3 regions of the Arthrobacter sp. TRD_SC_6 genome follow, and region 1 is predicted to be linked to each of the others. Evidence: predicted binding sites of a transcription regulator. Region 1 holds the regulator's gene; each other region holds the start of a gene.
What was found. Region 1 encodes HrcA, which represses chaperone genes, less so after heat shock. Its sites were predicted from a motif close to TTNGCACTCGNNNNNNNCGAGTGCNAA; they were not measured.
Positions count from the first base shown of each region.

Region 1 (4,276 bases):
CGGGTACCTATCTGGTGGAAGTTCTCGCTCCCCTGGATAGCGCGACCAGCCAGCCTTCTCCCCTCGATGACAAGCTCGTCACCGTGCGCTGAACGGCCGCTGCTACCACCTGTGGGCCAGCAGGTTCAGGACAGCGACGGCAGCGGGGCCGGCGGTAGAGGCCCGCAACACATTGCCGCCGAGGCTCACGGGCACGGCGCCGCTTCCGGCAAACAGGTCCATCTCCTGTGGACTTATGCCACCCTCAGGACCAACGACGACGGCGAGTGGCCCGGTGGTGTGCCCGGCGGTTCGCTCCCAATAATCCGCGAGGGACTCTCCGGCGTCTTCGTGGAGGACGATCGGGCGGTCGACGCCGCCGAGCCAGGTGGCAAGGCCCCGGCTGTCCATGGCTTCCAGGACCTCGGGAATGCGGGTCCGGCGCGACTGCTTGGACGCCGCCTGCACCAGTGACTCCCATTTCTTGCGGCCCTTGACCAGCTTGTCTCCCCGCCAGCGCACGATGCACCGATCCGCCTGCCACGGCAGCACCGCATCCACACCGAGTTCGGTGGCCGCCTCCACCGCCAGTTCCGCGCGGTCACCCTTTGCCAGGGCCTGGACAAGAATGAACGGGCTCGACGGCGGCGGGTCGAAGGAGGCCGAGACAACGGTGAGCACGACCGCGTCGGGCGTCGCAGAAGCGACCTGCCCACTCAACCGGTGCCCGCCGCCGTCGACCACGTCGATCATTTCGCCCACGCGGACCCGCTTCACCGTGGCTGCGTGGTGTGCTTCCCCACCCGCGAGGGTGAAGATTCCCCCGACGACGGCGCCCTGCACCGCCGCTGCCTCCCCCAGGAAGGATTGGTTGGTCATTCCGGCCTGGTCCGCTACAGATTGCCCAGGCGTTCACGCAGCCGCGCGAAGACACCTGACCCGTTGCTCGCGAGCTGGCCTTCAGCGAACTGCTCCCCACGTAGTTCCGCAAGCTGGCGCAGCAGTTCCTCCTGGGCGGAGTCGGTGTTCCGCGGAGTTTCAACACTCAGGTGCACCAGCAGGTCACCGCGGCCGTACCCGCGAAGGTGCGTAACTCCCTGACCCCGCAGGGCAACGATCTCACCGGACTGCGTGCCCGCCTTGACCGTGATCTCCTGATCTCCATCGAAGCTTGCCATGGTCACCGTGGTGCCGAGGGCTGCCGCAGTCATCGGGATGGTCAGCGTAGCGTGCAGGTCATCACCTTCGCGCAGGAAGTTGGCATCGCTGTTCACCCGAATCTCCACGTAAAGGTCACCCTGCGGGCCTCCTGCAGTTCCCGCTTCCCCCTGCCCCGCGAGCTGGATTCTGGTACCGGTTGCGACGCCGGCGGGGACCTTGATAGTCAGCGTGCGGCGGGAGCGGACCCGCCCGTCCCCCATGCATTCGGAGCAAGGGTGCGGAATGACGGTGCCGAACCCCTGGCAGGTTCCGCAGGTGGCGCTGGTCATTACCTGTCCAAGGATGGACCTTACAGCCCTCTGCACCTGACCGGCGCCGCCGCAGATATCACAGGTCTTCGGGGACGTGCCGGGTTGGGTGCAGGTACCGTCACAGGTGGGACAGACGGCGGCTGTGTCGACGTCGATCTTCTTGTTGGTCCCGAAGACAGCGTCCTTGAGATCGATGCGTACGTTGATCAACGCGTCCTGGCCACGCTGGGTGCGCGAAGGAGGCCCGCTTGGCCCGCCTCCGCCGAAGAAGGTCTCGAAGATGTCCTGGAAAGCGAACCCAGGACCTGCGTAGCCGCCTCCGAAACCGTTGTCGGTTCCGTTCTCGTTGCCCGTGGTGTCATAGACGCGGCGTTTCTGCGGGTCCGACAGGACCTCGTACGCGCGGGTCACCAGCTTGAACTCATCTGCGGCATCAGGGCCCGTGTTCACATCGGGATGAAGCTTGCGAGCCAGCTTCCGGTAGGCCTTCTTGATTTCTTCGCCGCTGGCATCGCGGGCGACGCCAAGGACTTCGTAGTGATTACTCACTCCTGCACATCACTTCCTGTAAATTGCACCGCGTGTGCGGCGGTTGTGGTTCTTGGGGCTGTTGGGGTCACGACTCGTCGAGAATGCGGGAAAGATACCTGGCGACCGCTCTCACGGCAGCCATAGTGGTTGGGTAATCCATCCGGGTTGGACCCAGTACGCCCACTTTCGCCAACGAATCGGGTCCGTAACCCGTTGCAATGACGGAGGCTTCCGCGAGGCCGCCGTGCGGATTTTCCCGACCGATGCGCACCGAGACTCCCAGCGGATCCTGCTTCATCTCGGAGAGCAGCCGCAGCATGACTACCTGCTCCTCCAGTGCCTCCAGTACCGGCCCGATAGTGAGCGGGAAATCGAGAGTGGACCGCGCGAGGTTTGCTGTACCTGCGAGGACGATCCTGTCCTCGCGGTTGGAACCGGCAAGCTGCTCCAGGCTCACCGCAAGGGCGCGGGCGACCTCCTGCAATTGAGGGGAGAGCTCTCCCAGACACGCGGCCAAACTTTGGGGTACCGCTGCGAGCCGAACCCCCGATACTTTCTCAAGGAACCGCTGCCTGATGTCCGAGACATTGTCCTCCGTCGCTGTGTTGGGCACGGACACAACACGCTGCTGGACAACACCGTTGGTTGAGATGAGAACCACCAACGCCCGTCCCGGAGCCAGCAGGACAAACTCGATGTGCCGGACCGCTGCCGCGCCGAGGTGGGGGTACTGCACGACTGCCACCTGGTTGGTCAACTGGGCAAGCAGGCGGACCGTGCGGTCCAGGACGTCATCGAGGTCATCAGCGCTTTCCAGGAGGGATTGGATGGCCCGCTTCTCCGCAGAGGAGAGCGGCTTGACCTCCGCTATGCGGTCAACGAAGAGCCGGTAGCCCTTATCTGTTGGAATGCGGCCTGAACTGGTGTGTGGGGCGGTGATGAGACCCTCCTCCTCCAACAACGCCATGTCATTTCGGATGGTCGCTGAAGAAACACCGAGCCTGTGCCGTTCGACCAGTGCCTTGGATCCCACCGGCTCGCGCGAATGAACGTAGTCCTCAACGATTGCCCGCAGGACTTCCAGTCTTCTCGGCTCGCTCATTTTCACCTCCGCTTCGGAATTGCAGCCAACTCTTGAACGAGTTAGCACTCAACACACCCAAGTGCCAAGTCTAATACGCCTGTGCGCATTGTTAGCATTGGTGCCGCCCGCCCGGGGCACGGCCAACAGCGAAAGCGAGCGAGCTCACATGTCCTACCCAGGATGGGGATACGAAGACCTCTCAGCACCCAAGCGCTCGGAACTGCCGAAGGTCGAAGCTCGCCCCGGCGTCGTACTTGAAGACGTCCAGAGCGGTTTTGTTGGCGAGGTCCTCAGCACCGAGAAGTCCGGGGGGCTCCACGTCATGGTGCTCGAGGACAGGCGCGGAAAGCGCCGGACGTTTGCGCTGGGGTTCGGCTTCCATATCGATGGCGGCCCCGTGGAGGTAGTCGCTGCGACAGGTTCCGGCACCTTGGCCCCCACCCGGACAGCCTCCGGGTCCGTCAGGGTGCCCGAGCAGCGCGCACGCATTGCGCGCGCCAGCCGAGTATGGGTGGAAGGACGGCACGACGCTGAACTCGTCGAGAAGGTTTGGGGCGATGACCTGCGGGTCGAAGGAATAGTTGTCGAACCTCTCCACGGGGTGGATGATCTGGCTGGAGCCGTCCGGGCTTTCGGACCAGGAGCCGGCCGCCGCCTCGGGATTCTGGTGGACCACCTGCTTCCGGGTACCAAGGAGGCGCGCATTGCGGCCGAAGCGATGCGCGTTCCAGGTGCCGCAGGGAACGTGTTGATCGTCGGACACCCGTATGTGGACGTGTGGCAGGCGGTCAAACCCCGTGCCCTTGGAATGGGGTCCTGGCCGATCATTCCGCGGAACGAGGACTGGAAAACAGGGATCCTCACCCGCTTGGGTTGGCCTGCCCGGACGCAGGCAGACATCGCGAACGGCTGGAAGCGGATTCTTGCGGGTGTTTCCTCCTATGCGGACCTGGAACCCTCCCTTCTTGGGAGGGTTGAAGAGGTCATTGACTTCCTTACGGTTCCAGGCAGCGACGTCTGACCAGCTCCCGAAAAGTCATTGCACTGCCGCCCTAACAGCGCGGCCCTCAAGTACCCAGTACCCTTAGGAAGTAAGCTCCGCGGCGAATGTCCGCGGGTCATCTTCAAACCCGCGAAGGAAAATTCGTTGTCCAACAACGCAGACCAGCACCGTGATCCCCGGTCACGTCCTGCCCGCCAGGACAGTGCC
Region 1 covers NZ_CM143953.1:2,680,769-2,685,044, forward strand. Annotated here, with positions in the region: gene ACWA1U_RS12695 (GerMN domain-containing protein) at 1-92, shown strand, start outside; gene ACWA1U_RS12700 (16S rRNA (uracil(1498)-N(3))-methyltransferase) at 103-858, opposite strand; gene dnaJ (molecular chaperone DnaJ) at 873-2,000, opposite strand; gene hrcA (heat-inducible transcriptional repressor HrcA) at 2,068-3,084, opposite strand; gene ACWA1U_RS12715 (DUF3097 domain-containing protein) at 3,233-4,087, shown strand; gene ACWA1U_RS12720 (DUF4870 domain-containing protein) at 4,214-4,276, shown strand, end outside.

Region 2 (4,276 bases), 640 kb from region 1:
CCAGGCCCGGCCGGTCCCATTTGTTGATGACCGTGATGATGGGGATGTTGCGCTGGCGGCAGACTTCAAAGAGCTTCATGGTCTGCGTCTCGAGGCCCTTCGCGGCGTCGATGAGCATGACCGCACAGTCGACGGCGGCGAGTACGCGGTAGGTGTCCTCGGAGAAGTCCGAGTGGCCCGGGGTATCCAGGAGGTTGATGACGGCGTCCCGGTAGGAGAACTGCAGGGCAGTGGAGCTGATGGAGATGCCGCGGTCCTTTTCCATCTGCATCCAGTCGGAGACGGTTTCCTTGCGGTTTTCCTTGCCGTTGGTAGCTCCGGCGGTACCGATGACCCGGGCGTGGAGTGCCAGGGCTTCCGTGAGGGTGGACTTGCCAGCGTCGGGGTGTGAGATGACAGCGAAGGTGCGTCGGCGGGACGCTTCCAGGGCGATTCCGCTGGAACTGCGGGTGGGGTGCTGGACCTGCTGCGTCACAAAACTGCTTCCATTTGCGTGGGAGTTTGGCCGGGGTGCCAGCTACCCATTCTAATCGCCGTGCCCGCTTCGCAGGATCGGCGCCCATTCGGCGTTCTTCAGTTTATGAGGTTCTGCGTCATCATTCCGACAGGGTTCTCGTCCCGCTCGGCGACGAAGGTCACCCTGGGGTTCGCCGCGACCCACTCAGTGAAGGTGCGTTCGAAGGTTGTGTCGTCGTTGTCGGCATTGCCCTGCTCAGCGGACCAATCAGCTCTGAGCCGTGCCAGCGCCGGCCAGTCCGCTTCGGTGGCTTCGCGGATGGTAATGTCAGGCATCGGCCCGCAGCCACTTTGCGCGGACCTCAACCTCGGAGCGTTCGTAGCCGAGGTGCTCGTAGAAGTCGATGACCTCGGTATTGCTCTCCCGGATCATCAACTGGATCTTCACTGCGCCGTGGCGGATGAGCCATTGCTCGCACGCGTCCATCATCCGCTTGCCGAGGCCCTGACCCTGATGGTCGGATGCAACGGCAAGGTAGTACACCCAGCCGCGGTGGCCGTCGTGGCCGACCATCGCCGTTCCGGCCAGCGCGTCGTCGATGACCCCGGCCAGCACCGTTGACGAGGGTCCATTCATCGCGCGGGACAGGTCCGCTTTCGGGTCGTTCCACGGACGGGTAAGGCCGGCCACCTCCCAGAGGTTCACGGCGTCGTCGTAGTGGCCAGGGGAGAGGTCCGAAATCTGCATCAGCCCAGTTTATGGCTGTTATACGCTCGCGGGATGGGTGGAACAGCAGACGACGACGGCGGTGTGCTGGCTACGGTGCTCGCCCGGGTTGGCGACCGGCGCGGCCGCGTGCTGATCGGCGTCGATGGGGTGGACGGTGCAGGCAAGACCATGCTCGCGGACGCGCTCGCCGTCGAGGCATCCAGCGCCGGCCACGCTGTGGTTCGGATCGGGCTGGACAACTTCATCAATCCGCGGGCGGTGCGTTACCGGCTGGGGCGCCATTCGCCCGTCGGGTTCTGGCTCGACACTTACAATTACGCCCGTTTCCGGGAGTGGGTAGTGGACCCGCTATCCCGGGACGGTGATGGCAGGTACCGGGAGGCCAGTCACGACGTCGACGCTGACCGCGATGTCGACCCATCGCCCGTGTTGGTGCCGTCGGACTGCCTTGTGATCGTGGATGGAATGTTTCTGCACCGTGACGAATTGCGCGGGGAGTGGGCAGTGTCCTTGTTCCTGGACGTCCCGTTCAGCGAGACGGGTCGGCGGATGGCAATACGCGACGGGTCGAACCCTGATCCGGATCATCCGAGCAGGTGCAGGTATGTCGATGGTCAGCGGCTCTACTTCGCCGAGTGTGATCCCGCATCTCGGGCGGACATTGTCATAGATAATTCGTCCCCGGCAGCCCGCCGGATCATTGGCGCCGACGAGGTCTCGTATCTGCAGTGATCCGTGGCGACTAGGGAGCAAGGTGGACAAAGAGAGCAGTATTTCGCCCACGGATGTCCGTCCTGCTCATTGCGGTGTCCGGTCTGCTCGCCCTGGCGTCCATCTCGCTCCTTCTGGCGCCCCGATCCGCTCGCCCGGTCTCCAATATCGATCGATAACCTCACAGCCGTCAGATAAACGTGCGCGGATGAAGATATCGATCGACATTTCACGGGCGGCATGAGAGGAAGCGCCGGTTAAATTGCGCCGAAAGCATGACGCACTGGCACTCACCTTGACCGAGTGCTAACCGTTTGCATAAAGTCGGACTTGGCACTCTCACCATGAGGGTGCTAATCCCTCGAGGACGCGCCAAACCGGCACCGCGACGACGGTCAGCGCCTGCTCGAAACCCAAAGATTCATCCAAACCAAGTGAAGGAGAGGTCCGAGTGTCGGTCTCTATCAAGCCTCTTGAAGATCGTATTGTTGTCCGGCCGCTGGAAGGCGAGCAGACCACTGCTTCCGGCCTGGTCATCCCGGACACCGCTAAGGAAAAGCCCCAGGAGGGCGAAGTCGTCGCAGTAGGCCCAGGCCGCGTTGACGACAACGGCAACCGCGTACCGGTGGACGTTTCCGAAGGCGACGTAGTCATCTACTCAAAGTACGGTGGCACTGAAGTCAAGCACGGCGGCCAGGAGTACCTGGTTCTTTCCGCCCGCGACGTTCTGGCGATCGTCGTCAAGTAGTTCTGCAAAGGAACCCCGGCCGGTTAGGCCGGGGTTCTTTCTGTCGGCCACCAGTGCCGGCCGCTACACCACACACATCACTGCACAAGCCTGAAAGGAACGAACTCAGATAATGGCAAAGCAGTTGGAGTTCAACGACGCCGCGCGCCGCAAGCTCGAGGCAGGCGTCGACAAGCTGGCCGACACCGTCAAGGTGACCCTCGGCCCACGGGGACGCAACGTCGTCCTCGACAAGAAGTGGGGCGCACCCACCATCACCAACGACGGCGTGACCATCGCCCGTGAGGTGGAGCTGGACGACCCCTTTGAGAACCTTGGCGCCCAGCTCGCCAAGGAAGTTGCGACCAAGACCAACGACGTCGCCGGTGACGGCACGACGACGGCCACCGTCCTCGCGCAGGCACTGGTAAAGGAAGGCCTCCGCAACGTTGCAGCAGGCGCCGCTCCCGGCGCACTGAAGCGCGGCATCGAGGTCTCTGTCGAGGCCGTTGCTGCCCGCCTCCTGGAGAACGCCCGCGAAGTTGTGGGCTCCCAGACAGCCAACGTTGCCGCTATCTCGGCTCAGAGCCAGGAGGTCGGCGACCTGCTGGCCGAGGCTTTCGAGAAGGTCGGCAAGGATGGCGTCATCACCATCGAGGAATCCTCAACCACCCAGACCGAACTTGTCCTCACCGAGGGCATGCAGTTCGACAAGGGTTACCTGAGCCCCTACTTCGTTACCGACGCCGAGCGCCAGGAAGCCGTCCTCGAAGACGCGCTGGTGCTCATCAACTCCGGCAAGATCTCGGCGCTGCAGGAATTCCTGCCGTTGCTCGAGAAGGCGTTGGGTGCAGGCAAGCCGCTGTTCATCATCGCTGAAGACATCGAGGGTGAAGCACTGTCCACCCTCGTGGTGAACCGTATCCGCGGCACCCTGAATGTGGTTGCCGTCAAGGCTCCCGGATTCGGTGACCGCCGCAAAGCCATGCTCCAGGACATCGCGACCCTTACCGGCGCACAGGTTGTCTCGCCTGACCTCGGCCTCAAGCTGGACCAGGTTGGCCTCGAGGTCCTCGGCACTGCCCGCCGCATCACCGTGACGAAGGACAACACCACCATCGTCGACGGCGCAGGCAGCGAGCAGGATGTCGCAGACCGCGTAGCTCAGATCCGCGCTGAGGTTGAGCGCACCGATTCCGATTGGGACCGCGAGAAGCTCCAGGAGCGCCTCGCCAAGCTTTCGGGCGGTGTCGGCGTGATCAAGGTCGGCGCAGCCACCGAGGTTGAGCTGAAGGAAAAGAAGCACCGCATCGAGGACGCAGTGTCCTCAACCCGCGCAGCCCTTGAAGAGGGCATCGTGGCCGGTGGCGGTTCTGCCCTGATCCATGCGTCCAAGGCGCTGGATGAGGACCCTGAAGTCCTCAAGCTCGAGGGTGACGCCGCTACCGCCGTCGGCCTTGTCCGCCGCGCTCTCGTCCAGCCGCTGCGCTGGATCGCCGAGAACGCCGGCCACGAGGGCTACGTTGTGATCGACAAGGTCAGTCAGCTCGAGGTCGGTCACGGCTTCAACGCTGTCTCCGGCGAGTACGAGAACCTGGTCGACGCAGGCATCATCGACCCCGTCAAGGTCACCCGCTCTGCTCTGCGCAACG
Region 2 covers NZ_CM143953.1:3,316,340-3,320,615, reverse strand. Annotated here, with positions in the region: gene ACWA1U_RS15735 (peptide chain release factor 3) at 1-475, opposite strand, end outside; gene ACWA1U_RS15730 (N-acetyltransferase family protein) at 574-792, opposite strand; gene ACWA1U_RS15725 (GNAT family acetyltransferase) at 785-1,204, opposite strand; gene ACWA1U_RS15720 (nucleoside/nucleotide kinase family protein) at 1,238-1,918, shown strand; gene groES (co-chaperone GroES) at 2,349-2,645, shown strand; gene groL (chaperonin GroEL) at 2,758-4,276, shown strand, end outside.
Region 2: a site for HrcA is predicted at 2,181-2,207, ahead of groES (co-chaperone GroES). Genes of this name have one in related genera too.

Region 3 (4,276 bases), 1.8 Mb from region 1:
CTGCGAACTTCGTTCCGATCAATGGTGCGGACAACATCCTGCACCTCGTCCTGGCGATCGCAATGATCGCACTGGCGCTGGTTCTCAAGGACAAGCACCACACCCGCACTGCATAGCACTGCATACCAACCGGGTTATAAAAAACTGCGGGCAGAGCGCCTACACGGCGCTCCGCCCGCAGTTTTTTGTTGTCTGTCAGCCCTTGCGCCACTCGTCACTGCGCATGTGGGACCCGGCCTGGGGGCCCATCTGCAGCATTCCGCCATCCACCACCCACGAAGCTCCAGTCACGTAGCTCGCAGCTGGCGACGCGAGGAAGGTGATGACGTCGGCTATTTCGCGGGGGTGTCCCGGCCTGCCGGTGGGAACTCCTGGACGGCTGATCTTGTAGGGATCCTGCCCTTCGGGCGAGTCCGGACGAACATGCACGCCGCCGGGCAGCACCGCGTTGACCGTGATCCCCTGATCCGCGAGTTCAATCGCCATCGTGCGGACCAGACCTCCCAGCGCGTGCTTCGAGGCGTCATAAGCGGAGAAGGTCACTTTGGGCTGCTCTTGGTGAACGCTCGTGACGGCAATGATGCGGCCGCCCTGCCCGGCTGCGACCATACTCCGGGCAGCACGCTGCATACACACGAAGGCACCGTCCAGGTTGGACGCAAGGATTGTGCGCCACGTTTCGTAGTCGGTCTCGAGGAAGTGCTGGGGCTTATTCATCCCCGCGTTGTTCACGAAGACGTCGAGGCCCCCGAGCTCGCTGATCAGCCCATCAATCACGTCACCGCAGGCAGGAGCATCTGCTGTATCGAGGTGGGCGACCACAGCTTCACGGCCCAACCCGCGCACCAGCCCGGCGGTCTTTTCTGCCCCCTCCTGGCCCGTATGCCAGGTGATGCCGACGTTATATCCGGATTCAGCGAGGGCGACGGCGGTTGCCTGGCCAATACCGGAGCTGGAGCCGGTCACGATTGCAGTCTTCTGTGAGTCAGTCATGCACTCCATCTTCATGGCGCCCGAACGCCCGCGCAACGCCCCTAATCGCCCGCCCCATGAAACGAACGACGACGACGGCCCGCGGACCGTCGTCGTCGTTCTCTGTTGTTCGCGGGCTCAGGCCTCCACGGCGCTGTTGCCGGAAATGGCCTGGGCGTCCTCGCCTGTGAGAATCTCGATCTTGCGCGGCCGGGCACGTTCGCTGACCGGGATGGTCACGCTCAGCACACCGTTCTCATACCGCGCGGAGATTGCGTCGATGTCGATACCCTGCCCGAGGTTCAGCTGCCGCAGGAACGAGCCGCTCTCACGTTCGCGGGTAAGCCACTTGACGCCCTCGGTGTTCCGAAGGGTCCGCTCGGCGCGGATGGTCAACAGCTGCCCGTCAACGTCAATGTCGACAGATCCTGGGTCAATGCCCGGAAGGTCCGCGCTGAGAATGTAATGATCACCCTCTCGGAACAGGTCAATCGGCATCACGCGAAGGCCCTGGCGAGTATCCAGCAGGGCGCCGGCGACGCGGTCTAGTTCACGAAACGGATCGAATTTCATTGCCATGATGGTTCACTCCCTATGCGATTTGAGGTTTGCGAGTTGAGCGTCATTCGCTCAACTCGGTAAAAAGATTAGCACTCTACGGTCCCGAGTGCTAAGCCTTTTTGTTCGCTCAGGATGAACCGGCTGAACACGAAAAAGCCCGCCCCGCTTGCAGCGGGACGGGCTCGTGAACAGTGCCTGCGCGGGGCCTCGATCCCCGGGCCTTCCGCGTGTGAAGCGGATGCTCTACCAGACTGAGCTACACAGGCGAATAGTTCCCAGTTAGTTTAGGTCATTCACTTAGGCAGCGCCCAATTAGGGACGGCCAGCGGTAGATATCCGGACGAATAGTAAGTAGCCTGATTATTCCAGCGAGATCCATATTCAGGGCCAGGCAGCAGGGGGTTCTGAGCCGGAACGAAGGAGGAAGTCGATGAATGATCAGGACATTCTGGCACGCATCCAGTCACTGGTTGATGAGGAGCATGAGCTGCGCAGCCCTGGCGAGTCCGGTGTGCCGGACGAGGACCGCCCGGCGAGGCTCCGCAGACTCGAGGAAGAACTGGACCAGTGCTGGGACCTCCTCCGTCAACGACGCGCCAAGCAGGACGCCGGCGAAAGTCCTCAGGACGCAGAAACCAGGCCGGTCAATCAGGTCGAGGGATACAAGCAGTAAGCACGCCCCGCCAACCGAAGGAACTCAATGGATAACCTGAAAGCATTCGCATTGATCTGCACGCTTACGCCGTCACCGGACACATCGAGCAGCGAACTCATGGCCAACCTCATCCTCGACAAGCTGAAGGAACAGGGGGTGACGACGTCGTCGGTCCGGGTTGTCGACCACAACGTCGTCCGGGGTGTCCAGATCGACATGGGCAGCGGCGACGAGTGGCCCAAGTTGCGCCAGCAAATCCTTGACGCCGATATTTTCCTGCTGTGCGCGCCCATTTGGGTGGGTCATATGAGCAGCGTCGGCCAGGGCGTCTTCGAGCGTCTCGACGCTGACCTCTCCTCCACAGATGAGGAAGGCCGCCCGATCATGTACAACCGTGTGGCACTCACAGCCGTTGTCGGGAACGAGGACGGCGCGCACCACGTCACGGCCGAGATGCATCAGGGCCTCAACGACATCGGCTTCACCATTCCTGCACAGGGCGGCGTCTACTGGGTGGGCGAGGCGATGCAGAAAGTAGACTTCAAGGACCTGGACGAGGTGCCGGAAGCGGTCGCTTCGTCCATTTCCTCTATGGCCGCCAATGCGGTACATCTCGCTAAATCGCTCAAGGTGGCCCCGTACCCCGCTCCGTAGGTCCATTGGGAAAAAGGGCGGAGACACTACAGACAGGCAGGCCGGCTTGAACCACGACGACGACGGCGACGCCCGGCGCAGGGAGCTTGGTGACAACGCCGGGCCGGTAGAGGAGGACATCGAGGAGTCTTTCGACCGGACCGTCGACGAGGGTGCGCAACGCCTTCACAGGACCTTCCCGGATGTGCTGATCACCGGCCTGTTCGGCGGTTTTGAGATCGGCATCGGGGTGATGGCTTACCTGGCAGTGCTGCACGAGACCGAGAACCATCTGCTGGCGGGGGTGGCCTTCAGCGCTGGTCTCATTGCGCTGCTCCTCGCCAAGAGTGAACTGTTCACCGAGGGGTTCCTGGTCCCCATTGCAGCTGTGACCGCGAAAAAAGCCAGCCTCGCCCAACTCGGCAAGCTTTGGGGCGGCACGCTGTTTGCGAACCTCGTGGGTGGGTGGATCTTCATGGCCCTGGTGATGACCGCGTTCCCGCAATGGACCGAGACCGTCACCACGTCAGCCGAGCACTACGTTGACGCCGGTCTGAGCTGGCAAACGGCGTGCCTGGCGCTGCTCGGCGGCAGCACCATCACCCTCATGACGCGCATGCAGCACGGCACCGACCAAATGAGCGGAAAGTTGGCGGCCGCCGTCGTTGGGGGTTTTGTTCTCTCGGGACTGCAGCTCTTCCACTCAATCCTGGACTCACTGTTGATCTTCGGAGCTATCCAATCTGGTGCCGAAATCAGCTACCTGGACTGGCTCGGCTGGTTCAGCTACACGGTTGTGTTGAACATCGTCGGGGGCATTCTCCTGGTCACAGCGCTCCGCCTGGTCCGTGACCGGAAATTGGTGGAGAAGGAACGCGAAGAGGCGTCTTAGGGCGGCTGATTTACCGGACTTTAGGGTGAATATGACGCTACCGGGTACCCTTCCGGCATAGTTGCTGATACGAATTGAATCTAATTGTCTGGACTCAATTCGCGGTGGTAGGGGGAATCTTCCGCTTCGGGAGGATTCCCCCTATGCACGCTGCTGTACTTCACGATGGCACCCGCCTGCCCGTGACCGTTGCTGGCCGAGGACCTGCGCTGTTGGTCTCACTCGGTTTGACGCCCGCTTCCGGCAATACGGCAAGGACTATGCTGGCAGAAGGGCTCGACACCCAACCGGGCCGCACGCTGCTCGCAGCGCTTTCGGTCCACTTCACAGTTGTCGCCTTCGATTATGAAGCGCACCGTATACAGCACCCGGCACCAAAAACCCTGACGCCCGAAGCGATCAGTTCAGACCTGCTTGCGGTCGCCGACGCCACCGGAACCGCTTCCTTCGCCTACTACGGTTACTCGTGGCTGGGCATTGCTGGCATCCGGCTGGCGATGGTCTCAGACAGGGTTTCCGCGCTGGCGGTCGGCGGGTTCCCGCCGGTGGATGCGCCTTTCGAA
Region 3 covers NZ_CM143953.1:901,828-906,103, forward strand. Annotated here, with positions in the region: gene ACWA1U_RS04390 (DUF4383 domain-containing protein) at 1-116, shown strand, start outside; gene ACWA1U_RS04395 (SDR family oxidoreductase) at 196-993, opposite strand; gene ACWA1U_RS04400 (Hsp20/alpha crystallin family protein) at 1,111-1,551, opposite strand; tRNA gene ACWA1U_RS04405 (tRNA-Val) at 1,726-1,799, opposite strand; gene ACWA1U_RS04410 (DUF2630 family protein) at 1,964-2,206, shown strand; gene ACWA1U_RS04415 (flavodoxin family protein) at 2,234-2,842, shown strand; gene ACWA1U_RS04420 (formate/nitrite transporter family protein) at 2,889-3,713, shown strand; gene ACWA1U_RS04425 (alpha/beta fold hydrolase) at 3,857-4,276, shown strand, end outside.
Region 3: a site for HrcA is predicted at 1,620-1,646, ahead of ACWA1U_RS04400 (Hsp20/alpha crystallin family protein). Genes of this name have one in related genera too.